Regions from separate parts of the Enterobacter dykesii genome, predicted to be linked through region 3. Evidence: predicted binding sites of a transcription regulator. Region 3 holds the regulator's gene; each other region holds the start of a gene.
The links. Region 3 encodes LexA, which represses DNA repair genes until DNA is damaged. Its sites were predicted from a motif close to TNCTGTATGTACATACAGNA; they were not measured.
Positions count from the first base shown of each region.

Region 1: a site for LexA is predicted at 1,084-1,103, ahead of sulA (SOS-induced cell division inhibitor SulA). Genes of this name have one in related genera too.
Region 2: a site for LexA is predicted at 4,063-4,082, ahead of umuD (translesion error-prone DNA polymerase V autoproteolytic subunit). Genes of this name have one in related genera too.
Region 4: a site for LexA is predicted at 3,693-3,712, ahead of F0320_RS08600 (metal-dependent hydrolase). Genes of this name have one in related genera too.

Region 1 is NZ_CP126604.1:1,535,336-1,541,196, reverse strand. It holds gene yccS (YccS family putative transporter) at 1-323, shown strand, start outside; gene F0320_RS07195 (TfoX/Sxy family DNA transformation protein) at 280-906, opposite strand; gene sulA (SOS-induced cell division inhibitor SulA) at 1,124-1,633, shown strand; gene ompA (porin OmpA) at 1,988-3,043, shown strand; gene matP (macrodomain Ter protein MatP) at 3,110-3,562, opposite strand; gene F0320_RS07175 (AAA family ATPase) at 3,749-5,509, shown strand; gene fabA (3-hydroxyacyl-[acyl-carrier-protein] dehydratase FabA) at 5,578-5,861, shown strand, end outside.
Region 2 is NZ_CP126604.1:1,985,517-1,991,377, forward strand. It holds gene F0320_RS09600 (LysR family transcriptional regulator) at 1-323, shown strand, start outside; gene smrA (DNA endonuclease SmrA) at 678-1,241, shown strand; gene tcp (methyl-accepting chemotaxis citrate transducer) at 1,269-2,930, opposite strand; gene F0320_RS09615 (aldo/keto reductase family oxidoreductase) at 3,075-3,941, shown strand; gene umuD (translesion error-prone DNA polymerase V autoproteolytic subunit) at 4,101-4,535, shown strand; gene umuC (translesion error-prone DNA polymerase V subunit UmuC) at 4,519-5,781, shown strand; gene F0320_RS09630 (hypothetical protein) at 5,794-5,861, opposite strand, start outside.
Region 3 is NZ_CP126604.1:298,003-303,863, reverse strand. It holds gene F0320_RS01385 (conjugal transfer protein TraF) at 1-866, opposite strand, end outside; gene F0320_RS01380 (cupin domain-containing protein) at 1,090-1,578, opposite strand; gene zur (zinc uptake transcriptional repressor Zur) at 1,694-2,206, shown strand; gene F0320_RS01370 (CsbD family protein) at 2,276-2,485, opposite strand; gene dinF (MATE family efflux transporter DinF) at 2,606-3,943, opposite strand; gene lexA (transcriptional repressor LexA) at 4,007-4,615, opposite strand; gene F0320_RS01355 (diacylglycerol kinase) at 4,724-5,092, opposite strand; gene plsB (glycerol-3-phosphate 1-O-acyltransferase PlsB) at 5,247-5,861, shown strand, end outside.
Region 4 is NZ_CP126604.1:1,800,704-1,806,564, forward strand. It holds gene katE (catalase HPII) at 1-1,078, opposite strand, end outside; gene cedA (cell division activator CedA) at 1,282-1,521, shown strand; gene F0320_RS08595 (L-cystine transporter) at 1,569-2,960, opposite strand; gene F0320_RS08600 (metal-dependent hydrolase) at 3,088-3,678, opposite strand; gene hxpB (hexitol phosphatase HxpB) at 3,780-4,451, opposite strand; gene F0320_RS08610 (YniB family protein) at 4,600-5,136, shown strand; gene F0320_RS08615 (fructosamine kinase family protein) at 5,172-5,861, opposite strand, start outside.

The sequences.
Region 1 (5,861 bases), 1.2 Mb from region 3:
ATACGTTCACCAGCTATATTTCGACGCTCGGTGCCCACCGCGAGAAACTCACCAACCCGGGTATTCTCAATCTGCTCGATGACGCCGTCTGTTATGTCGATGACGCGCTTCATCACCGACCGGCCGATGAGCCGCGCGTTCAACAGGCGCTGGATGAACTGGCTCAACGCATTGCGCATCTTGACCCTGGAAACGACAGCAAAGCGCCGCTGGTACTTCAGCAGATAGGCCTGCTTATCGCTCTGCTGCCTGAAATTTGCCGGCTGCAACAGCAAATCGCTACCTGGAGGAGTGATTCTCCTGTGGCTCAGGTAGCGCATTAAACCACTCCGTCAGCTCCCGGCGAATGCCTGCCGGGAGTGCCGCCTCATGCAGCCCCTCGATAGCCCCTTCCAGCGCAAAGAGAACCTTAATACTGAGCGCTTTGTTTTTTGCCCGCATCTTTAGCCAGCTCGCTCTGGCACCCAGCGCACGCAGCGTTTCCTCATTAGTGATGCCTGCTTCAAAGAGCAAGACTTCAAGCTGAAAGGTCAGGTTTGGCAGATCCTTTAAGCGGTTTCGTTGATGGCGCTGATAGCGCTCTTTTCTTGCCGCACTAAGCGCAAACGAGGAGAGCTGAAGCAACCGCTCCCTGTCCTGCCATAATCCGTCATCCACACGATAGTAGTTGAGCAGCACCGGGCGGCCTCGCTTCATCAACGTCAAAAAAGAGGAGGCATTTTTTACACAGTATTTCGCACTCTCCTCACAGGCGCGAAGATAAAGTTCGCCGTCTGACACCATGGCAAACACCGCATCATCTACCGCCAGGGTATAGCCTCCAAACAGAGCCCGGTGATGAATTTCGCCCAACGGGGAGAGGTATTCCTGGGATTTATAAATCCGTTCATAAGATATCTTTTTCATGATATTTCCCTTCAAAATCATAAAGTAACAACGAAATTTCTTACTAGCGGATCCGTTAGCAGGAAAATAGGCAACTTATCGCCGATGAGCAAGATGATTTTTCGAGGGACATCAACATTGAATGAATTTTGCGAGTCGCTTTCCGAAAATGAGGTTGATCTTTATGCATACAGGGGTTACTGTATATCCATACAGTAACTACAGGGCTGGAATGAATATGCACACTTCAGGCTATGCAAATCGCTCAACCTCTCTCTCTTCTACCGCAGGCAATGTCGCGCAGAATTCCGTCGAGCGTGTTTCCACGGGGCTTATCAGTGAAGTGGTTTATCGTGAAGACCAGTCCCTGTTGACGCAACTTCTGTTGTTGCCGTTATTGCAACAGCTTGGTCAGCAATCGCGCTGGCAGCTCTGGCTCACGCCTCAGCAAAAACTGAGCCGTGAGTGGGTTCAGTCCGCAGGCCTTCCTCTAACTAAGGTGATGCAAATTAACCAGCTTCCGCCGTGCGATACCGTTGAGTCGATGATCCGCGCGTTACGCACCGGAAATTACAGCGTGGTGATTGGATGGTTACCGGAAGAATTGACGGAAGAGGAACATTTCCGTCTGACTGAAGCAGCTGAAGAAGGGAATGCAATCGGGTTCATTATGCGTCCGGTTCGATCGGATTCTTACCGCAGAGGACAACTTTCTGGGCTAAAAATTCACTCAAATTTGTATCATTGAGTGAAATTAAGATTTTTCCTGGAATTTTTTTTGACCACAAGATGGCATTAAAGTTCCCGGTCTGAAAATTGCGGCAAGGCTTGTCTGGTGCGGTTCTCCTTAATTTTATTGCACAAAATTCGTTCGAAAAATGTTAAATAATCGGTATACGGAACTTTTTTTTTCATATGCCTGACGGACTTCACACTTGTAAGTTTTCAGCTACGTTGTAGACTTTACATCGCCAGGGGTGCTCGGCCTAAGCCGAAGATATCGGTAGATTTATATTTGACCACGCCCCCCGGTGAAGGATTTAACCGTGATTCTCTCCTGAGACTTTCATGGCGAATTTTGGATGATAACGAGGCGCAAAAAATGAAAAAGACAGCTATCGCGATTGCAGTGGCACTGGCTGGCTTCGCTACCGTAGCGCAGGCCGCTCCGAAAGATAATACCTGGTATGCAGGTGGTAAACTGGGCTGGTCTCAGTTCCACGACACCGGCTGGTACAACAGCAGCCTGAACAATGATGGCCCTACTCACGAGAGCCAGCTTGGTGCAGGTGCGTTCGGTGGCTATCAGGTTAACCCGTATGTTGGTTTTGAAATGGGTTACGACTGGTTAGGTCGTATGCCATACAAAGGCGACACCATCAACGGCGCTTTCAAAGCACAGGGCGTTCAACTGACCGCTAAACTGGGCTACCCAATCACTGACGATCTGGACGTGTACACCCGTCTGGGCGGCATGGTATGGCGTGCAGACTCCAGCAACAACATCTCTGGTGACAACCATGACACCGGTGTTTCCCCAGTATTCGCTGGTGGCGTTGAGTGGGCTATGACCCGTGACATCGCTACCCGTCTGGAATACCAGTGGGTTAACAACATCGGCGACGGCAACACCGTTGGTGTTCGTCCAGACAACGGCATGCTGAGCGTAGGTGTTTCCTACCGTTTCGGCCAGCAGGAAGAAGCAGCACCAGTTGTTGCTCCAGCGCCGGCTCCAGCTCCAGAAGTACAGACCAAGCACTTCACTCTGAAGTCTGACGTTCTGTTCAACTTCAACAAAGCGACTCTGAAACCAGAAGGCCAGCAGGCACTGGATCAGCTGTATACCCAGCTGAGCAACCTGGATCCTAAAGACGGTTCCGTAGTGGTTCTGGGCTTCACCGACCGTATCGGTTCTGACGCTTACAACCAGAAACTGTCTGAGAAACGTGCTCAGTCTGTTGTTGATTACCTGATCTCTAAAGGTATCCCAGCTAACAAGATCTCCCCACGTGGTATGGGCGAATCTAACCCAGTTACTGGCAACACCTGTGACAACGTGAAAGCTCGCGCTGCACTGATCGACTGCCTGGCTCCAGATCGTCGCGTAGAGATCGAAGTTAAAGGCATCAAAGACGTTGTAACTCAGCCAGCGGCATAAGTTATCGTCTTATAAAAAAACCCCGCAATGCGGGGTTTTTTATTGTCTGAAGAAAAGTAAACAAATCTACTTTTTACCCAACAGCGCCTGAAGGTCGTTCTTCAGTGTCGACATCTGGTTGGCGTATTTCTCTTTATGTTCTGCATCCTCAATCAGCTGCACGATGGTTTCCGACAGCGTTTTGCCCCGTCGTTGTGCCAGCCCGGCCAGTCGCTGCCAGACAACAAATTCCAGGTCGATTGATTTTTTGCGAGTGTGCTGATGCTCAGCATTAAAATGCCGTTTGCGTCGCGCACGGATAGTTTGCTTCATCCGGTTTAACAGTGCAGGATTGATGTGTTTCTCAATCCAGCCGTTAACCTGTACCGGTTCATTTTCGAGGGTCAGCAAAATATCCACGGCTTCTTGCGCAGCGCTGGCTTCGACGTAGCAGGTGATCAGCTCCCCTTCACGGTGCTTTTTGACCAGGTACTTCCATTTCCAGCCGCTTTCGAGATTTTCCAGTTGTTGATATTTCATTGCGATCTCAGTGTTACCACGTAACTCTGTTCAGAATATCAGTTTTTTAGCAATCTGCTGAAAAGAAATCATATCCTGTGAGTGAATGCAGCCAATCGCCCTGCCGAAATACCCAATCCTGCTTGGGTACAGCCCCCCGCTTACGGTATACTCCACGCTTTTACATCTGACTAAAAAACATCAACTTTGACCATTACGAAACTTGCATGGCGTGACCTTGTTCCGGATACCGAAAGTTACCAGGAACTGTTTGCACAGCCCGAACTCGCAAAAGAACACGAATTCATCCTTAGCGATACGCAGCCTCGTTTGCATTATGCGCTGGAGCAGGTGTTAAGCCCATGGGCAACCGCGCCCTTCATGCTGCTCAAGGCCCCGGAAGAAGCGGAGTACCTGACGCTGCTCGGAGATGCCGTGCGCCAGCTGAAGCCGGAAGCGAACGCAGTTTTTGGCGGCCAGTATCGTATTACAGGACATGATGTCACTTTCGAACCGGCGGCGCAGGCCGATGGCCGTTTTGCCGTTAAAGGCGAAGTGATTACCGCTAACTGGGTCGAGGCGGAACAGCTCTTTGGTTGTCTGCGCCAGTTTAACGGCGAGCTTTCGCTGCAGCCGGGGCTGGTACATCGCGCAAATGGCGGTGTTCTCATCATCTCACTGCGTACCCTGCTCTCGCAGCCGCTGCTGTGGATGCGTCTGAAAACCATCGTCCACCAGCAGCGTTTCGACTGGGTGGGCTACGATGAGTCTCGTCCTCTGCCTGTCTCCGTTCCGTCTATGCCGCTGTCGCTGACCGTCGTGCTGACGGGCGACCGCGAATCGCTGGCGGACTTCCAGGAAATGGAGCCGGAACTCGCTGAGCAGGCGGTGTATAGCGAATACGAAGACAACATCCAGATTGCTGACGCCGACGATATGGCGCAGTGGTGCCAGTGGGTGATGGCCGTTGCTGAACGTTTTGCGCTACCAACCCCTGCGGCTGACGCGTGGCCGGGCTTAATCCGCGAAGCCGTGCGCTACACCGGTGACCAGGAAACGCTGCCGCTTTGCCCGCTCTGGATCGGTAAACAGCTGCGTGAAGTGGGCGTGATCAGCGGTGACGGAGCGTTCACCGGCGAACAGCTCACTCAGATGCTGGCTCAGCGTGAGTGGCGAGAAGGCTATCTTGCCGACCGTATGCAGGATGAAATTCTGCTGGAACAAATTCTGGTAGAGACCGAAGGCGAACGCGTCGGGCAGATCAACGCCCTGTCGGTGATTGAATTTCCCGGCCATCCGCGCGCATTCGGGGAACCGTCCCGTATCAGCTGCGTTGTGCACATTGGCGATGGCGAGTTCACCGATATCGAACGGAAAGCCGAGCTGGGCGGCAACATTCACGCGAAAGGCATGATGATCATGCAGGCGTTTTTGATGTCAGAGCTGCAGCTTGAGCAACAGATCCCCTTCTCCGCCTCGCTGACGTTTGAGCAGTCCTACAGCGAAGTGGATGGCGATAGCGCCTCTATGGCCGAGCTGTGCGCCTTAATCAGCGCCCTGGCGGAAGTGCCCATCAATCAGAACATCGCGATCACCGGTTCGGTGGACCAGTTCGGTCGTGCCCAGCCAGTGGGAGGCCTCAACGAAAAAATTGAAGGCTTCTTCTCCATCTGTCAGCAGCGTGGTTTAAACGGCAAACAGGGTGTGATTATTCCTGCTCCCAACGCACGCCATTTGAGCCTCAGTCAGGATATTCTGGATGCAGTTGAGCAAGAGCAATTCGCCATCTGGGCCATCGAAGGGATTGAGGATGCGCTACCCTTACTGACAAATCTGGTTTGGGATGGCGAAGGGCAAACAACCCTGATGCAGACTATCCAGGAGCGCATTGCTCAGGCGACACAGCAGGATGCTCGTCATCGTTATCCATGGCCGTTACGCTGGTTGGGCTGGTTTAGTTCGAACTGATCGGACTTGTTCAGCGTACACGTGTTAGCTATCCTGCGTCCTTCACTAAAATAAGGCTTACTGAGAACATGGTAGATAAACGCGAATCCTATACAAAAGAAGATCTTCTTGCCTCTGGTCGCGGTGAACTGTTTGGCGCAAAAGGCCCACAGTTACCGGCCCCAAGCATGCTGATGATGGACCGTGTCGTGAAAATGACCGAAACCGGCGGTAACTTCGATAAGGGTTACGTAGAAGCAGAACTCGATATCAACCCGGACCTGTGGTTCTTCGGTTGCCACTTTATTGGCGATCCGGTAATGCCTGGCTGCCTGGGCCTCGATGCAATGTGGCAGCTGGTTGGCTTCTATCT
Region 2 (5,861 bases), 1.7 Mb from region 3:
TGCCGACGCCGCGGGGAAGTTATTATAAGCAATTAGAGGAGGTATTTAGCGATCGTTCGCAAATACCGCGAATTGGTGTGGTTTGCGAAACATTTTCTTCCTGTATTAGCCTGGTTGCGCAAAGTGATTTTTTAAGCATATTGCCGCAGGAGCTAGGGTGTGACCCGCTGCTGGCGCACCGTCTGGTCATGCTGCCGGTTGTCGAATCGCTTCCTAAAGCAACCTATTATTTAATTCAGCGCCGTGATTCACGTCAGACCCCCCTTGCTGAGTCATTAATTACGCAGTTCAGAAGGGAAGCCAGAAAAATAGTCGTCGCGTGACAGATATATAAAAAAAACAGGATCTGTCCGACATCAAACAGACCCTATAGTACACACAGCAGTGCGTCCTTTCGCCAATCCTGAGTATTATATCCATGAGGCAGGTATATTTAGGTATAACACCTTTTCCGAAAAATGAAAGGCAGGCGAGTGATTGATTTAATGAATTTTTAACATAAATCACGTATTTTAACTTTACTGAAATTTTAGTTAAGTCTGGTTTAACTTTCTTTAATAATGACTATATATATTCATCAGGTTAATATTATTGCCACGTATCGCCCTGTAACGGTGATTGAGGCCGGTCTCTGGCGCAGGTATAGTACAGTCCTCAGATGTAGCCGGAGGATGTCCATGAACCCTGACGACAAATCATTTTTTCTTGACGCCATGGAAGATGTCCAGCCCCTGAAGCGCTGCGCGGATATTCACTGGCAGCCCAGCCGCAATACGCGGGCGCGCGAGGAGGTGGATAGCGAACAGCTGGATAACTTCCTGACGCTGGATTTTCTTGACGTGCTTCCCCTGGAAGAACCGCTGGCGTTCCAGCGCGAAGGGGTACAGCAGGGCGTTATTGATAAGCTGCGCGCGGGTAAATATGCCCGCCAGGCCAGCTTAAACCTCCTGCGTCAGCCCGCCGAACGCTGCCGTCAGATGCTCTATTCTTTTATTCGTCAGGCCGGACGCGACGGGTTACGCAATCTGATTATCATTCACGGGAAAGGGCGCGAGCAGAACTCGCATCCCAATGTGGTGCGCAGCTATCTGGCGCGCTGGTTAACCGAGTTTGAGGAAGTGCAGGCCTTCTGCGTGGCGCTGCCGCATCACGGCGGCAGCGGGGCATGTTATGTTTCACTGCGAAAATCTGATGAAGCAAAACAGGAAAACTGGGAGCGGCACGCCAAGCGCAGCCGCTAGCGGGCGATCTCCTCGCCCGCCGATGACTCAGAACGTTTCCCAGTTGCTGTCGGTAGAGGCGGTAGTCGTCGCCGGGCTCAGCAGCTGTGGCGTTTTCAGATTAACCTGGCGTGGGGCGACCGCTTTTTCTTTGCCGTTCAGGCGAAACGCGGCTACCGCCTGGCGCAGCTGCTCGGACTGATCTTCCAGTGCCGCAGCCGCCGTGGCGGACTCCTGCACCAGCGCGGCGTTTTGCTGCGTCACGCTGTCCATCTGCGAAACGGCCAGGCTCACCTGCTCAATACCGCGGCTCTGCTCGTCAGAGGCAGATGAAATCTCACCCATGATATCGGTCACGCGGGTGACGGCGGCGACAATTTCCTTCATGGTGGTGCCAGCCTCGCTGACCTGCTCAGAGCCTGTATTCACGCGGCTGACAGAGTTCTCGATAAGCCCTTTGATCTCTTTCGCCGCCTGCGCGCTGCGGCTCGCCAGCGTACGGACTTCGCCTGCAACAACCGCAAAACCACGGCCCTGTTCCCCGGCGCGTGCCGCTTCCACCGCGGCGTTAAGCGCCAGAATGTTGGTCTGGAACGCAATGCTGTCGATCACGCCGGTAATATGCGCAATTTGCTGCGAACTGTCGGCGATTTCGTTCATGGTGCGAACCACGTTATCCACGACGTGACCGCCGCGCGCGGCCGTTTCAGAGGCGTTTTTCGCCAGCAGCGTGGCCTGACGGGCGTTATCGGAGTTCTGTTTAACCGTCGCGGTCAGCTCTTCCATGCTGGCGGCGGTCTCTTCGAGCGAGGCGGCCTGCTGCTCGGTGCGGGCGGAAAGATCGTTGCTCCCCGCGGCAATTTCGCCTGCGCCGGTGTAGATGGAATCGGTACTTCCACGTACGGCGCTGACGGTGGTCACCAGCGACTGCTGCATCTCATGCAGACCGGCGGCCAACTGACCCATCTCATTGCGACCGGAGATAGCGATCTCCTGCGTCAGGTCGCCCCCTGCAATAGCGCGAATATGGTTCATAATGGAGTGGAGTGGTTTTAACAGCAGGTGTTGTAAACCCTGCCAGATGACCACCAGAACCGCGATAACGGCCAGCAGAATAGCCGCCAGCGTCCACTGCATCTGCGTGAAGCTGCTCTGGTTCTCTTCGGTTGCGGCCTTCAGCAGGGTGTTGTTTTCGGCGCGCCAGCGGTTATAGACCGCTTCCATATCGTCCTGCGCCTGCTGGGCGTCCAGATCGCCATAGGCCTGGTAGTTGTCGGCGCGCAGATACTCAATCGATAAGCGCATCACTTCGTGCATCTGGTTCCAGGATTTCTGCATCTCGTCGGTCAATGCCGCCTGCTGGCCGTTAACCTGCGGCAGTTTCTGCCACTCTTTGTTATAGGCTTCGGCTTTTGCCAGCGAGTCGCCCGCGGTGCCAAGCAGTTTGTTGATCGCCGCAAGGGAAGCCGGGTCACGCTGGTTTTTCAGGTAGCGGATCGCCACGCGGGTGACGGTGACGCGTGTTTTCACCAGCGTGTTTACGCTGTCGCTCAGGCTTTCCTGCTGGGCATTGAGCACGCCGGAATTCTGGAAGTTATGGCGATCGTTGCTGACGGCAGAGTAGAACAACCCTCCCGTGACAACTTGCAGCAGACAGAATATGGTGAGGGCAAAGATAATACCGGTAATCACGTGCAGATTTTTCAGCATAGCGGTCGTCCGTTAGAAAGGATGCAGAGGTACACCAATACTATCGTCGTATAGAATTTAAACTTTAATTTAACTCGCGCTTAACTAAGGGCTCCGGTGAGGAACCTGTTGTAAATCCGGATCATTTTTATGAGGAAGGTTAACATGAGCAGCATTGATAAAAGCGGGACGTACGCGCTCGGGACGCGGACGGTTAAACGACTGGGCTACGGTGCGATGCAGCTCGCCGGACCGGGCGTTTTTGGCCCACCGAAGGATAAGCAGGCCGCGCTGGACGTGCTGCGCGAAGCGGTGGCGGCCGGGGTGAACCACATTGATACCAGTGATTTTTATGGTCCTCATGTCACTAACCAGCTGATCCGCGAGGCGCTTCACCCTTACCGGGACGATCTGACGCTCGTCACCAAGATTGGCGCCCGTCGCAACGACAAAGGCGCCTGGCTACCGGCCTTTTCCGCGCAGGAACTGACGCAGGCGGTGCATGACAACCTGCGTAATCTACAGCTGGACGTGCTGGACGTGGTGAATCTCAGGATCATGTTCAGCGCACACGGGCCGGCGGAAGGGTCGATTGCTGAACCACTCTCCACCCTGGCCGAATTACAGCAGCAGGGGCTGGTGCGTCATATTGGCCTGAGCAACGTCACGGCCACCCAGGTTGCGGAAGCCCAGAAGATGGTCCCGGTGGTGTGCGTGCAGAACATGTACAATATTGTGAACCGGGGGGATGACGCGCTGGTGGATCTGCTGGCGCAGCAGGGGATCGCGTATGTGCCGTTCTTCCCACTGGGAGGCTTTACGCCACTGCAATCTTCCGGGCTGCAGGCCGTCGCGGATTCACTGGGCGCCACGCCAATGCAGGTCGCGCTGGCATGGCTGCTGCAGCGTTCACCGAATATCCTGCTGATCCCTGGCACCTCTTCCGTGGCGCATCTGCGGCAAAACCTCGCGGCGGGGGAGCTGCAGCTGCCGCCTGACGCGCTGGAAACATTGAATACGTTGATGGACTGATCGGCACAGGCGCAAAGCCGTAAGTGTGCTTCCGGGCTTTGCGCGTTTTAAATCTTCTGACACTTCAAGGCGTTTGGGTTCGCCTTCGGAAATGACCTTGATCCCTGGCCATAATTCGTAATACTGTATTTATATACAGTATTTGGCGAGAAAGGCATTATGGACACTCTCTTTTCTTATCACCAAAAGCAAGTCATTGAATTACCTTTGTTTTTAGAGCGCGTTGCCTGTGGTTTCCCCAGCCCGGCGCAGGATTATGTTGAAGATCGTCTCGATCTTAACCGGCTGGCAGTAAGACACCCCAGTGCGACCTATTTTATCAAGGTGAGTGGAGACTCCATGATTGGGGCGGGGATCGGCGACGGAGATCTGCTGGTGGTCGATCGTTCGTTAAATGCCGACCATGGGGATATCGTCGTGGCGTCGGTCGCCGGTGAGTTTACGGTGAAAGAGCTACAGACCCGCCCGGTTCTGAGACTTCTGCCGCATAATGCTCGCTATCAGCCGATTACCTTTCAGTCCGAAGAGGAGCTGCAGATCTTCGGCGTCGTCACCCACACGCTCAAAACGCATAAACATGTTCGCGTTGGTTGATGTGAATAGCTTCTACGCCTCCTGCGAGCGGGTCTTCCGCCCCGATCTGCAGGGGAAGCCCATTGTGGTGGTTTCCAATAACGACGGCTGCATTATTTCGCTGTCGCGGGAGGCAAAGCAGTTCGGCATAAAAATGGGTGAGCCGTATTTTAAATTCAAAGAAAAGCTATATACGTCAAAGGTTTACGTATTTAGCTCGAACTATGCGCTGTATGCCGATCTCAGCAGTCGGGTGATGCAGACGCTGACCGATCTCGCCCCGGCAATAGAGATTTACTCCATCGATGAGGCGTTCGTGAACGTTTCAGGGGTCAGCCACTGCCTGTCGCTGGAAGCGTTCGGTCACCAGATGCGCACGCAGGTCTTAAAAAATACGGGCCTAACCGTTGGCGTCGGTATTGCCCCGACCAAAACGCTGGCGAAGCTGGCCAACTATGCGGCGAAACGCTGGGCCAGCACAGGCGGCGTGGTCGATCTCTCAGGCCGCGAGCGGCAGCGTAAGCTGCTGGAAAAGGTTCCGGTAGATGAGGTGTGGGGAGTAGGGCGGCGCATCACGAAAAAGCTCAACGCTATGGGCATCACCACGGCGCTGGAGCTGGCAGAAGCCTCATCCTGGGTCATCCGCAAACATTTCAACGTAGTGCTGGAACGTACGGCCCGCGAGCTGCGCGGTGAGCCCTGCCTTGATCTGGAGGAGTTCACCCCCACGAAGCAGCAAATCATCTGTAGCCGTTCGTTTGGACACCGTATTACGCAGTACGAGGAGATGCACCAGGCCATTTGCGCCTACGCGGAACGCGCTGCGGAAAAACTGCGCGGCGAGCATCAATACTGTCGTTTTATCAGCGTATTTGTCCGCACCAGCCCGCACGCGGACAACGAAATTTATTACGGCAATCAGGCTTCCGTCACCCTGATGACGCCCACCAATGATTCGCGGGATATCATCCGCGCCGCCACGGAGGCGCTGGGGCGTATATGGCTTGACGGATATCGCTATATGAAAGCCGGGGTCATGCTGGCGGACTTTTTCAGCAGCGGCGTCGCCCAGCTTAATTTGTTTGACGATAATCGTCTGCGCGCCAACAGCGCGGCGCTGATGGAGATGATGGACAGCGTAAATCATTCCGGCAAAGGGAAGATATGGTTTGCCGGGCAGGGTATTGAGAAATCCTGGGCGATGAAGCGTGAGATGCTGTCACCGGCCTATACGACGCGGTACGCCGATTTGCCGGTGGCGAAGTAGAAGATGGTTGCGTTATTTCTTTTGCGTCAACCAGGTTGCCGCAGCCGTCAGCACGCCGATCCACGGCATTTGGCCCGCAC
Region 3 (5,861 bases):
CGCGACATCAGGTTTTGGCCGCTCACGCCGACCGTCCAGTTCTCGCCGAAATCAGCCGCAATACCGGCATCGACGTTAAAGCCCGTGTCGTCCGTGCGGTAGCGGCTGTCGTTCCACTTGTTACTGTCGTAATCGTAGATTGACGTGGTGTAGTTATAGACCCAGGTTTTTTGCAGCTTTGGCGTAACCCCTACGGAAACCGGGACGCCGCCAAGGTCAAACTGACGGGCAACGGCAACGCCGTAGTCGGACACAATCGCCGCACGGCCAGACGCCGTTGAGTTGAGGTTTTTAGTGATCTGATCCGTGCCGTTCAGCGCAGCGTCCAGGGCAACACCGGCAGCCACCACATTGCTTCGTTGAATACCGCGCAGATAATCAATATCTTGCTGATCGATAGACGAACTCACCCGGCCATGAGCGTACCCTTTCGCCATAAAGGCCACGGAAAGCACATCGTTAGGAATACTCACGGCAAGCCCAGCGCCTGCCGTCGCGCGTGCGGTTTTGCCCTTGAGATAGTCCAGCTCATCGGCCAGATCTTTGGCCGCGCCCTGGAATTGATTAATGGAACCTAACGGATTGGTGATGACCTGAATTGGCGTAAGGTTATCAACCACATCCTTATAATGATTGATTTTGTCGTTGATGGTATCAATCTCATCCTGAAGATTGTCCTCATCCGTCACCTGGACACCAACGGCCGGCAAAATGACCGTCACATCATCGTCCGGTTTTGCCTTTGCCAGCAACGCGGGGTTGATTAACGCCCCGCTACCATAGCTCCCAGCCGCAACGCCGGTACCACCCATAGCGTCACTCCGTGATTCTGTCCAGGTATTGGCTGCTCCCGCCTGATTTGCCATAAACAAGGAAACAGCGATACTCACCACCGAAAATTTAAAATATTTTTTCACAGTATGCCCGTTATAGTCTGTTATGAAATAACCCCTGTCTGTTATCACCCAAACAGGAACGAACTATTGCTGTGAATAAGTAGTAAAAGACCCGCTATTTCTATCCCTAAGTAAAACTCCCTTACGGCCTGTTATATTTTGTGACGGCCCTCAATATTTATAGAAGAGGAAATTATTTTTTCCCAGGTTTTCCATCATGCGGTCCAAAAAACTGGGGCGGGTGGTCTACCCAGCGATCCTCACGGGTAGCGGCATACACGGGGTTAAGAGGATAGTAGATGCGGTTGTGCTTCTTGTTGGCCTCGCCAACGACCAGTAACCGCACCTCTTCGTCCGTGTTGTTGATAAAGGTGTGGCAAATACCGGTTCCGGCAGGAAACCCCACGCTGTCGCCCGGTTCAAGTTTCCATAAATAGCCATTGATCCACGCTTCTGGATGACCTTCGAGCACATAAACGAACTCTTCTTCATCGCTTTCCGCATGCGGATAGGACGTCCTGCGCCCGGGCGGTAAACGCTCGTGATGGATACCAATGCGCCCGAGCCCAAGCTTGCGCGCCAGCGGGGCACCGATAGAAAACAGCTCGTCGCTGTCGGGATAGGTCGAATCATCCGCGCCTTCTACGTCGCGCCAGTGCCGAATACAGTCAGGTTTTTTCATTGTTTATTTCCCGGTTTGTAATGGGTCAGGTATAGCACAGACTGGCGGATCTCGGCGTTTTTACCAGAACATGATAAAGTGAGGGTTTTCCGTCCTATAACATCCGGGGTGCTAAATGGATAAGTCCACAAAAGAGCTGTTAGCGCAGGCCGAAAAGCTGTGTGCGCAACGCAATGTGCGCCTGACTCCGCAGCGCCTTGAAGTCCTACGTCTGATGAGCCTGCAGCAGGGTGCCATCAGCGCCTACGATCTGCTCGATCTGCTGCGCGAAAGCGAGCCGCAGGCGAAACCACCGACCGTGTATCGCGCCCTGGATTTCCTGCTGGAACAAGGATTCGTGCATAAAGTTGAGTCCACAAACAGCTATGTGTTGTGCCATCTGTTCGATCAGCCCACCCACACATCGGCGATGTTTATCTGTGACCGCTGCGGCGTGGTGAAAGAAGAGGCTGCGGAAGGGGTGGAAGATATTATGCATACGCTGGCAGCAAAAATGGGTTTTGCCCTGCGTCATAACGTAATTGAAGCGCACGGGCTGTGTTCTGCCTGCGTGGAAGTGGAAGCCTGTCGTCATCAGGACGCGTGTCAGCACGACCACTCTATTCTTGTGAAGAAAAAACCGCGTTAACGGCAAAAGAAAAGGCGGCTCATGGCCGCCCTCAGGGTGTACTTCCTTGTACTTGCGGGTATAGCCCGGTTACCAGCGGTAGTCGTTGCGTTTTTCCCAGTCGCCCACTTCTTTTTCCGCCTGGTCTTTCGCGTAGCCGTAACGCTCCTGGATTTTACCGACAAGCTGATCGCGTTTACCTTCAATGACGGTCATATCGTCATCAGTCAGCTTACCCCACTGTTCTTTCGCTTTACCTTTGAACTGCTTCCAGTTGCCGCCGATTTCGTCTTTATTCATCATCGTGTCCTCTTAGTTAAGCGTCGGGTCGTAACGTCCGTTACGTTCTTTTCTGCTGGACGTGATAATTATTGTAGTTAAGGACTCGGCAGTTGATTTCATATTCGGAATCTTTAACCGTTACGATATATCGTGCCGCGAGGGGAGCCAGGTATTGTTCTGCCAGTGGCGCCGCCAGATAAAAGCCAGCGATAACCCACGCAGCGAGAGGAAAACGGCCAGGGCCAGCCACAAACCGTGATTACCCAGCCAGGGAAGCGTCAGCAGCGTCAGGCCGAACCCCACGGCCGCAACAGCCATGCTGTTACGCATTTCAGCTCCGCGCGTCGCCCCAATAAACATGCCGTCCAGCAGATAACACCAGACGCCGACCACCGGTAAGATGACTTGCCAGATGAGATAGTGACTCGCCAGTTCGCGTAGCGCAGGGATAGACGTCAGCAATGCAACAATCTGCTCACCAAAGCAGGCGTAAACCAGGCCGAACGCCAGCGCCACCAGCCCTGACTGGCGGCAGGCTGCCCGCCAGACGTCCCGCAGTTGCCCGCTTTCGCGCGCGCCGTACGCCTGGCCCGAATGCGCTTCTACCGCATAGGCAAAGCCATCCAGCGCGTAGGCGGTAAAGGTAAGCAGCGTCATCAATACCGCATTGACCGCGACAATTTCTGGGCCCAGTCGGGCCCCGAAAACCGTCAGCGCGCCAAAGCAGAGCTGAAGCAGCAGCGAGCGCAGCATGATATCTCGGTTAAGCGCCAGCAGCTTACGGATATTGCCGCGCCATGCGGTTTTGAGCAGCGCCAGGGAGATCCCGCGCATCACCAGCACGCGCCAGACCATCCACAAGCCAATGATAAAGGTCCCATATTCGGCAATTGCCGTCGCCAGCGCCGCGCCCCGCACGTTCATATGCAGGCCCATTACCAGCCAGACATCCAGCACAATGTTGAGAAGGTTGCCTACTACCAGCAAAATCACTGGCGCACGGGCGTACTGCACGCCCAGTAGCCAACCCAGCAGAACCAGGTTTGCCAGCGAGGCGGGCGCGCTGAGCCAGCGGATTTCAAGGAAACGGCGCGCCTGAGCCAGTACCGCCTCGCTGCCGCCGACAACATGGAGCGCAAGGTCGATCAGGGGCGCACGCAATACAATGATTAATGCTCCCGCACCAAGCGCAAGAATCAGCGGCTGGACCAGCGCGCGCGCCAGGCGCAGCGGATCTTTTGCACCATAAGCCTGTGCCGTGAGCCCGGTGGTGCTCATGCGCAAAAAGAGCAGCAGCATAAACAGGAAACTGGTTGCCGTCGCGCCAATCGCCACGCCGCCAAGATAAACAGGCGAATCAAGATGACCAATAACGGCAGTATCGACCAGACCCAGCAAGGGCACGGTGATATTGGAGAAAATCATCGGCAGAGCAAGACGCCACAATGCCTTATCTGATGCCGTCAGCAGTGACATGAAAAATACCGGAAGTGTGGAATGAAGCAGGCTACAGCGGCGCCATAGCCTGTCAGGAAGAGGTTACAGCCATTCACCGTTGCGAATGACCCCAACCGCCAGTCCTTCGATAGAGAAGTTATGTTCGCGAAGATCGACCACAATCGGGGAGAACTCGTTGTTTTCAGGCAGCAGCTGAACGGTGTTCCCCTGTTTTTTCAGACGCTTTACGGTGACTTCATCATCTATGCGCGCGACAACCACCTGGCCGTTACGAACATCTTGCGTTTTGTGCACCGCAAGCAGATCGCCATCAAGAATACCGATGTCTTTCATCGACATACCGCTAACGCGCAGCAGGAAATCAGCACTCGGTTTGAACATGCCAGGATCGACCTGGTAGTGGCCTTCAATATGCTGCTGTGCCAGTAAAGGCTCACCGGCGGCAACACGGCCTATCAGCGGAATGCCCGTCTCTTCTTCCACCAGCAGGCGGATACCGCGTGACGCGCCTGAAACAATCTCAATCACGCCTTTACGCGCCAGCGCTTTCAGGTGTTCTTCGGCAGCATTTGGAGAACGGAAACCCAGACGCTGCGCGATTTCCGCACGCGTCGGTGGCATACCCGTCTGGCCGATATGATCCCGGATGAGATCAAACACCTCTTGCTGCCTGGTCGTTAACGCTTTCATTCCGCCCCCTGGGTGTATATACAGTTATGCTGTGAGTATATACAGTCAAAGGCGATTTTGGAACCAAAAACTGCACAAAAAACCAGGGACTTAATTATTCCTCGAGGCTCATCGGAAATGTGACCAAAGCAGCGTGACCCAGGTGATAACGGCAGTGATAATCGCCAGCAACACGGCAGCAGAGCCCATGTCTTTTGCGCGGCCAGAAAGCTCGTGGAAATCTGAACCAATGCGATCGACAACGGCCTCAATAGCGCTATTAAGAATTTCCACTATCATCACCAGAAGTACGGAACCGATAAGAAGTACGCGGGTAATAGCATCAACATCAAGGAAACAGGCGACGATCACCGCGATGATAGCGGCGACGCCCTCCTGGCGAAAGGCGGCCTCGTTGGCCCATGCGGCACGGAAACCTTTCCATGAATAGCCGGCAGCTTTGATGATACGCGTTAACCCAGTGGTATTATTGGCCATTAAAAGAACCTTTTATGAAAAAAAGCGTCAGTAACAGGAACTGTAGCGCGTTTCGCTACAGCCTGAAGTATGACGGGTAACAACAGAAATTTTGCGCGCTTTCTGTTATCCTTGCGCCGCAATTGCATTATTAACCAGAGGCTTTACATCGTTTATGTCCGGCTGGCCACGAATTTACTACAAATTACTTAATTTACCATTAAGCATCCTGGTAAAAAGCAAGTCTATCCCAGCAGAACCCGCGCTGGAATTGGGGCTCGATACCTCGCGTCCTATTATGTATGTTTTGCCTTATAACTCGAAGGCAGACTTACTGACGCTTCGCGCCCAGTGTCTGGCGCATGACTTACCGGACCCGCTTGAACCGCTTGAAGTTGACGGTACGCTGCTGCCGCGCTACGTCTTCATTCACGGTGGACCGCGCGTGTTTACCTACTACACGCCAAAAGAAGAGTCCATCAAGCTGTTCCACGACTATCTTGACCTGCACCGCAGCAACCCCGATCTGGATGTGCAGATGGTGCCGGTATCGGTGATGTTTGGTCGTCGTCCGGGCCGTGAAAAAGGTGAAGAGAACCCGCCGCTGCGCATGCTTAACGGCATCCAGAAGTTCTTCGCGGTCTCCTGGCTGGGACGCGACAGCTTTGTGCGTTTCTCCCCTTCCGTTTCGCTGCGTCGAATGGCGGACGAGCACGGTACCGACAAGATCATCGCGCAAAAACTGGCGCGCGTGGCGCGTATGCACTTCGCCCGCCAGCGCCTGGCTGCC
Region 4 (5,861 bases), 1.5 Mb from region 3:
GCTCTTCCGGGATCAGCTTCGTCGGGTCAAGCAGGTCGAAATCGAACCTAAATTCGTCCTCTTCCGGAATGAGCTGCAGACCCAGTTCGTATTCCGGGAAGTCGCCCGCTTCAATGGACTCCCATAGCTCGCGGCGATGGAAGTCCGGATCGCGTCCGGTCAGCTTCTGCGCCTCGTCCCACACCAGCGAGGCTTTGCCCGCTACCGGCTTCCAGTGAAAGCGCACAAACGTGGCTTTCCCCTCGGTGTTGATCATCCGGAAGGTGTGGATGCCAAACCCTTCCATGGTGCGGTAGCTGCGTGGAATGCCGCGGTCTGACATCGCCCACATCACGTTGTGTAAGGTTTCAGGCTGCAGGGAGACATAGTCCCAGAAGGTGTCGTGCGCACTTTGTCCCTGCGGTATGGCCCAGTGGGGCTCCGGTTTTACCGCATGGACAAAGTCAGGAAATTTATGCGCATCCTGAATGAAGAACACCGGGGTGTTATTGCCCACCAGATCGAAAATACCCTCTTCGGTATAAAACTTGGTGGCAAAGCCGCGGATATCTCGAACCGTGTCCGCCGACCCTGCGCCGCCCTGCACGGTGGAGAAGCGCACAAATACCGGAGTGATTTTGTCCGGGTCGGAGAGGAAGTCCGCTTTGGTGATGTCTTTCAGGCTCTTGTAGGGCTGGAAGTAGCCGTGCGCAGCCGAGCCGCGCGCGTGGACGATGCGTTCCGGTATCCGCTCGTGGTCAAAATGGGTGATTTTTTCCCGCAGGATAAAGTCTTCCAGCAGGGTTGGCCCGCGCGCGCCTGCGCGAAGGGAGTTCTGATCGTCAGCAATGCGTACGCCCTGATTGGTGGTGAGCGCAAAACCTTCGCCGCCTTTACGGTGTGGCTCAAGCGATTTCAGCTTCTCGTTTCCCGTGTCCGGCGATTTCATGCTTCCCGGTGCGGTAGGCTGTTCGCCCGGTGCGGAAGGGCCAGGGGAGGGGCGGTGAGAGCCGTCAGCAGGGGCGAGAGAGTCCATACCCGGTTGAGATTCTTCAGTGCCATGAATCGGTGATTGATGTGTTTTATCTTTGTTCGACATTGCACGCTTCTCCTTTATCCATTGCTAAAAACCCTATTAAGGATAGAACAATGTCGCGGGATGGCTCGCGAACTAAGAGTTTTCACATGCCGTCATTGACGAAAGGAGCCTTCTCGTCCACTCGGGGCGCGACGGAAGGCAGCAGGATCGGCTATCATAGAATTTTCCTGCTTCAAGAATTTGCTTTAGTGAACCAGTCGCTTATGAAACCTCTTCGTCAACAAAACCGCCAGGTTATTAGCTATGTGCCCCGCGTTGAGCCCGCGCCGCCTGACCATGCCCTGAAAGTGGAGGGCTTTCGCGATGTCTGGCAGCTGCGGGGGAAATATGTGGCCTTTGTGCTGATCGGCGAACACTTCCGTCGTTCACCCACGTTTACGGTGCCGGAATCGGCGCAGCGGTGGGCGATGCAGATCCGCCAGGATGAAGAGGTTGAAGAATAACAGCCATAAAAAAACCGCCATCAGGCGGTTTTTTTATTTCAAAGTGATTAACGGTGCGCCAGCTCGGCGTCGTCTTCACTTTCCAGAATCGCTTTGTCGGTCTGCTTCAGCCACTGGCTGGTCAGCGTACCGGCGGTCATGGAGCCGCTCACGTTCAGCGCGGTACGGCCCATGTCGATCAGCGGCTCAACGGAGATCAGCAGGGCGACCAGCGTCACCGGCAGACCCAGCGCAGGCAGAACAATCAGCGCAGCAAAGGTTGCGCCGCCACCAACGCCCGCAACGCCTGCGGAGCTTATGGTAACAATTCCGACCAGCGTGGCGATCCAGACCGGATCCAGCGGGTTGATCCCAACCGTTGGGGCAACCATCACCGCCAGCATCGCCGGGTAGAGTCCCGCACAGCCGTTCTGACCAATGGTGGCACCAAAGGAGGCAGAGAAGCTGGCGATGGATTCAGGCACGCCCAGACGACGGGTCTGCGCTTCAACGTTCAGCGGAATAGACGCGGCGCTGGAACGGCTGGTGAAGGCAAAGGTCAGTACCGGCCAGACTTTACGGAAGTATTTCAGCGGGCTGACGCCGTTCACGCCCAGCAGGATGCCGTGCACCACGAACATGATGCCCAGGCCCAGATAAGAGGCGACAACGAAGCTGCCCAGCTTAATGATGTCCTGCAGGTTAGAGCCGGCAACCACTTTGGTCATCAGCGCCAGCACGCCGTAAGGGGTGAGCTGCATGACCAGACGAACCAGCTTCATTACCCAGCTTTGCAGGGTGTCAATTGCGGTCAGCACGCGCTCGCCTTTTGGCGCGTCGTCTTTCAGCAGCTTCAGCGCCGCTACGCCCAGGAACGCGGCGAAGATAACCACGCTGATGATCGAGGTTGGGCTCGCACCGGTCAGGTCAGCAAAAGGGTTCTTCGGAATGAAGGAGAGCACCATCTGCGGCACGGTCAGGTCAGCCACTTTACCAACGTAGTTGGTTTGAATCGCGGTAAGACGCGCCGTTTCAGCGGTACCCTGAACCAGACCCTCTGCGGTCAGGCCAAACAGGTTTGTGACCAGCACACCCACCAGCGCGGCAATCAGCGTGGTGAAAAGCAGCGTACCAATGGTCAGGAAGCTGATTTTTCCCAGCTGAGTCGCGTTATGCAGGCGAGCAACGGCGCTCAGAATAGAGGCGAACACCAGCGGCATAACGATCATCTGCAGCAGCTGAACATAGCCGTTACCGACGATGTTGAACCACTGAATGGAATCTTTCAGAACTGGATTATCGGAGCCATAAATTGCCTGTAATGCCAGACCAAATACGACACCCATGGCCAGACCAACCAGCACTTTTTTCGCCAGGCTCCACTGCTTGTGGCGCGCCTGCGCGAGAAGCAATAGCAATACAACGAACACAACGACGTTCGCGATGAGTGGAAAATTCATCCCCGTTCTCCTGATTTATTATTGGGTCGGTTTTTACCGATCCTGTTGGCGGAAGGTTAGCAGAAGTGTGATGCAGCGCTTATATCCAAATGGAATGGGTTATGACAAATGGGATAATTTTGTCGGTTTACTGTTCAATCTGGTGATGAATAAAGCGATTGAACTGAAATTGCAGCGAATTAATCATCTGGGATGACCAGCGAACTGCACTGTTTTCGGGCAAGGTTTGCGGCATCCAGACGGCGTAAGCAAACAGCGCCATGCACAATACGCGCTCAAGCTGGTTGCCTTTCTGCGGTGCGAGGATCGGAAAACGGAAACGCCAGCGGCAGGGCCAAAGCAGCGGCACGCCCGCAGGCGTCAGCATATCGGCGAGAATATGGCTTAAATAGCCCAGCACCATCCCCTGGATGGCATCAGCGGGGACTATCCAGCTTTCGGGCACTTTTAAATAGAAAAGCGTCAGCAGGCCAAACACGGCCAGCAGGCTGTGCGTAAACCCCCGGTGGCCGAACGCGCGGGCGATGGGTTTCGACACCCACTTCAGGCGTTGTCCGAGAAAGGATTTAGGATGGTCAATGTCGGGCAGCAGACAGGTCAATACGGCGGAAGGGACAATATGCCACCAGTCCCCCTGTGCCAGCACGGGGGTGAGTTCAGCGTTTTTGGCAAATACTGCGCACGCAATAGAAAAAAGCAGGTGGCCTTCCGCCGTCATGATAAAACCCACAAAACTGTCAATTCATACAGTATAGGGTTTTTATACAGTAGGCGGAAGAGGTGACGGTGTAACTGTTTGTCACAAACTAGAGAAGGGCGTTAACCGCCCTGCAGATGATGCGCCGTGAGTTCTGCCAGTGAATTAAGCTTCACGTCGGCAAGAGCAAACCGGGGATCGTGACGGCCTTCTTCAGCGGGCACCACAATGGAACGCATCCGTGCAGCCTTCGACGCCACCATACCGTTAACGGAATCTTCCAGCGCAACGCAGTTGAGGGGATCCAGGCCAAGCTTTGCGGCACAGTCCAGATAGACCTGCGGGTGCGGCTTGCTGTAAGGCAATTTTTCAGCGGACGCCAGCGCGTCGAAGCTGTCGCGCAGTTCAAACATCGTGAGCACTTTTTCAAGCATATGCAGCGGTGAAGCCGAGGCCAGGCCAACCTTCAGCCCCTGGGCTTTACACAGCGCGACAGCCTCGCGTACGCCGGGCAGCAGCGGCCTGTTCTCTTCCACCAGAGAAATGGCGCGGCTGATAATGCGTGCGGTCACCTCATCGCGATTGGGCCCTACCCACGGCTGTTGGGCAAACCACAGGTCAACCACCATATCGATGCGCAGACCCAGGGTATCGGGAAGTTCATTACGGCGGCTGATATCCACGCCCAGGCTGGCCATCACATCCAGTTCGGCGCGATCCCACAGCGGTTCGGAATCGATCAGCAATCCATCCATGTCAAAAATTGCGGCAAGAATTTTGCGCGGTGTCGACATCACAACGTCTCCTTATCCAGGGTGTTCGACAGACGATACGTGCTAAGCACAATCTGCAATTTAGCATATTGCTTTTAAAGAGCGGGCGAAATTGATGACCAGCAGGTAGACTTAGGCACAAATAACGCGTCTTTATGAAGAGGAACTGATGACGTATCAACAAGCTGGACGCATTGCGGTCTTAAAACGTATTGCTGGCTGGGTGATTTTTATTCCTGCCGTCATTTCTACGCTGATTTCTGTACTTAAATTTATGTACGACCACAGCGAAAAACAGCCGGGTATCAATGCGGTAATGCTTGATTTTGCTCATGTCATGATTGAGATGATGCGTTTTAATACGCCATTTTTGAATGTCTTCTGGTTTAACTCACCGACCCCGGATTTTCATCAACAGCTGAATATCGGTTTTTGGGTGATATATGCCCTGATCTTTGTCGCGCTGGCACTGCAGGCCTCTGGCGCGAGAATGAGTCGCCAGACCCGCTTTTTACGCGAAGGCGTTGAGGATCAGTTGATTCTGGAGCAGGCCAAGGGCCCGGAAGGCATGAGCCGGGAGCAGATTGAATCCCGCATCGTTGTGCCGCGTCACACCATTTTCCTGCAAATTTTCCCGCTCTATATCCTTCCCGTGATTATCATTGTGGCGGGATACTTCTTCTTCTCACTGCTCGGTTTTCTGTAAGCGATAGGGGTGGCGGCAAGGCCACCCGTCTCTTCTCAGGCGGCAAGCATGCGCTCGAGTGCCCGCTGCGCGTTAACAATGTGTTCTCCGCCAAAAAGAATGGCACGATTCATCAGCGTATAAAGCTGATACACCGGCTGGCGGTCGAGAAAACCGGGCGGCAGGGGGGAAACAGACTGGTATCCGTCGTATATCTGCGGCGGCTGCTCAGGATGAAGCGGCAGCATGGCTAGATCGCACTCTCTGTCACCCCAGTAGCAGGCCGGGTCAAAGATGTACGGGCCGTTGGGACCCAGCGCGCAGTTATTGGACCACAAATCGCCGTGAAGCAGCGACGCCTGAGGCTGGTGGGATGCCAGACGCTGCTGGACGTGCTCGACGATGGCGTCGATATTGCCAAACTCCAGCCCTTTCTCGGCGGCCAGCTCAAGCTGCCAGCCAATGCGCTGCTCGGCAAAAAACGTCGACCAGCGACGCTGCCAGGCATTGGGCTGTGGCGTGGTGGAGAGATCGTTGTCAAAGTCGAGACCAAACTGCGGCTGGTCGCTCCATTGATGCAGGCGCGCTAGCTGTTGGCCGAGAATGAACGCATTATGGGCATCCAGTGGGCGGGCGGGGAGATATTCCATCACCAGGAAGCTGTAGTCACGATCGCTCCCCACGGCCAGAACCTGCGGGGCAGTGACCGTTTTACTGCGCGACAACAGCTCCAGCTGGTCGGCTTC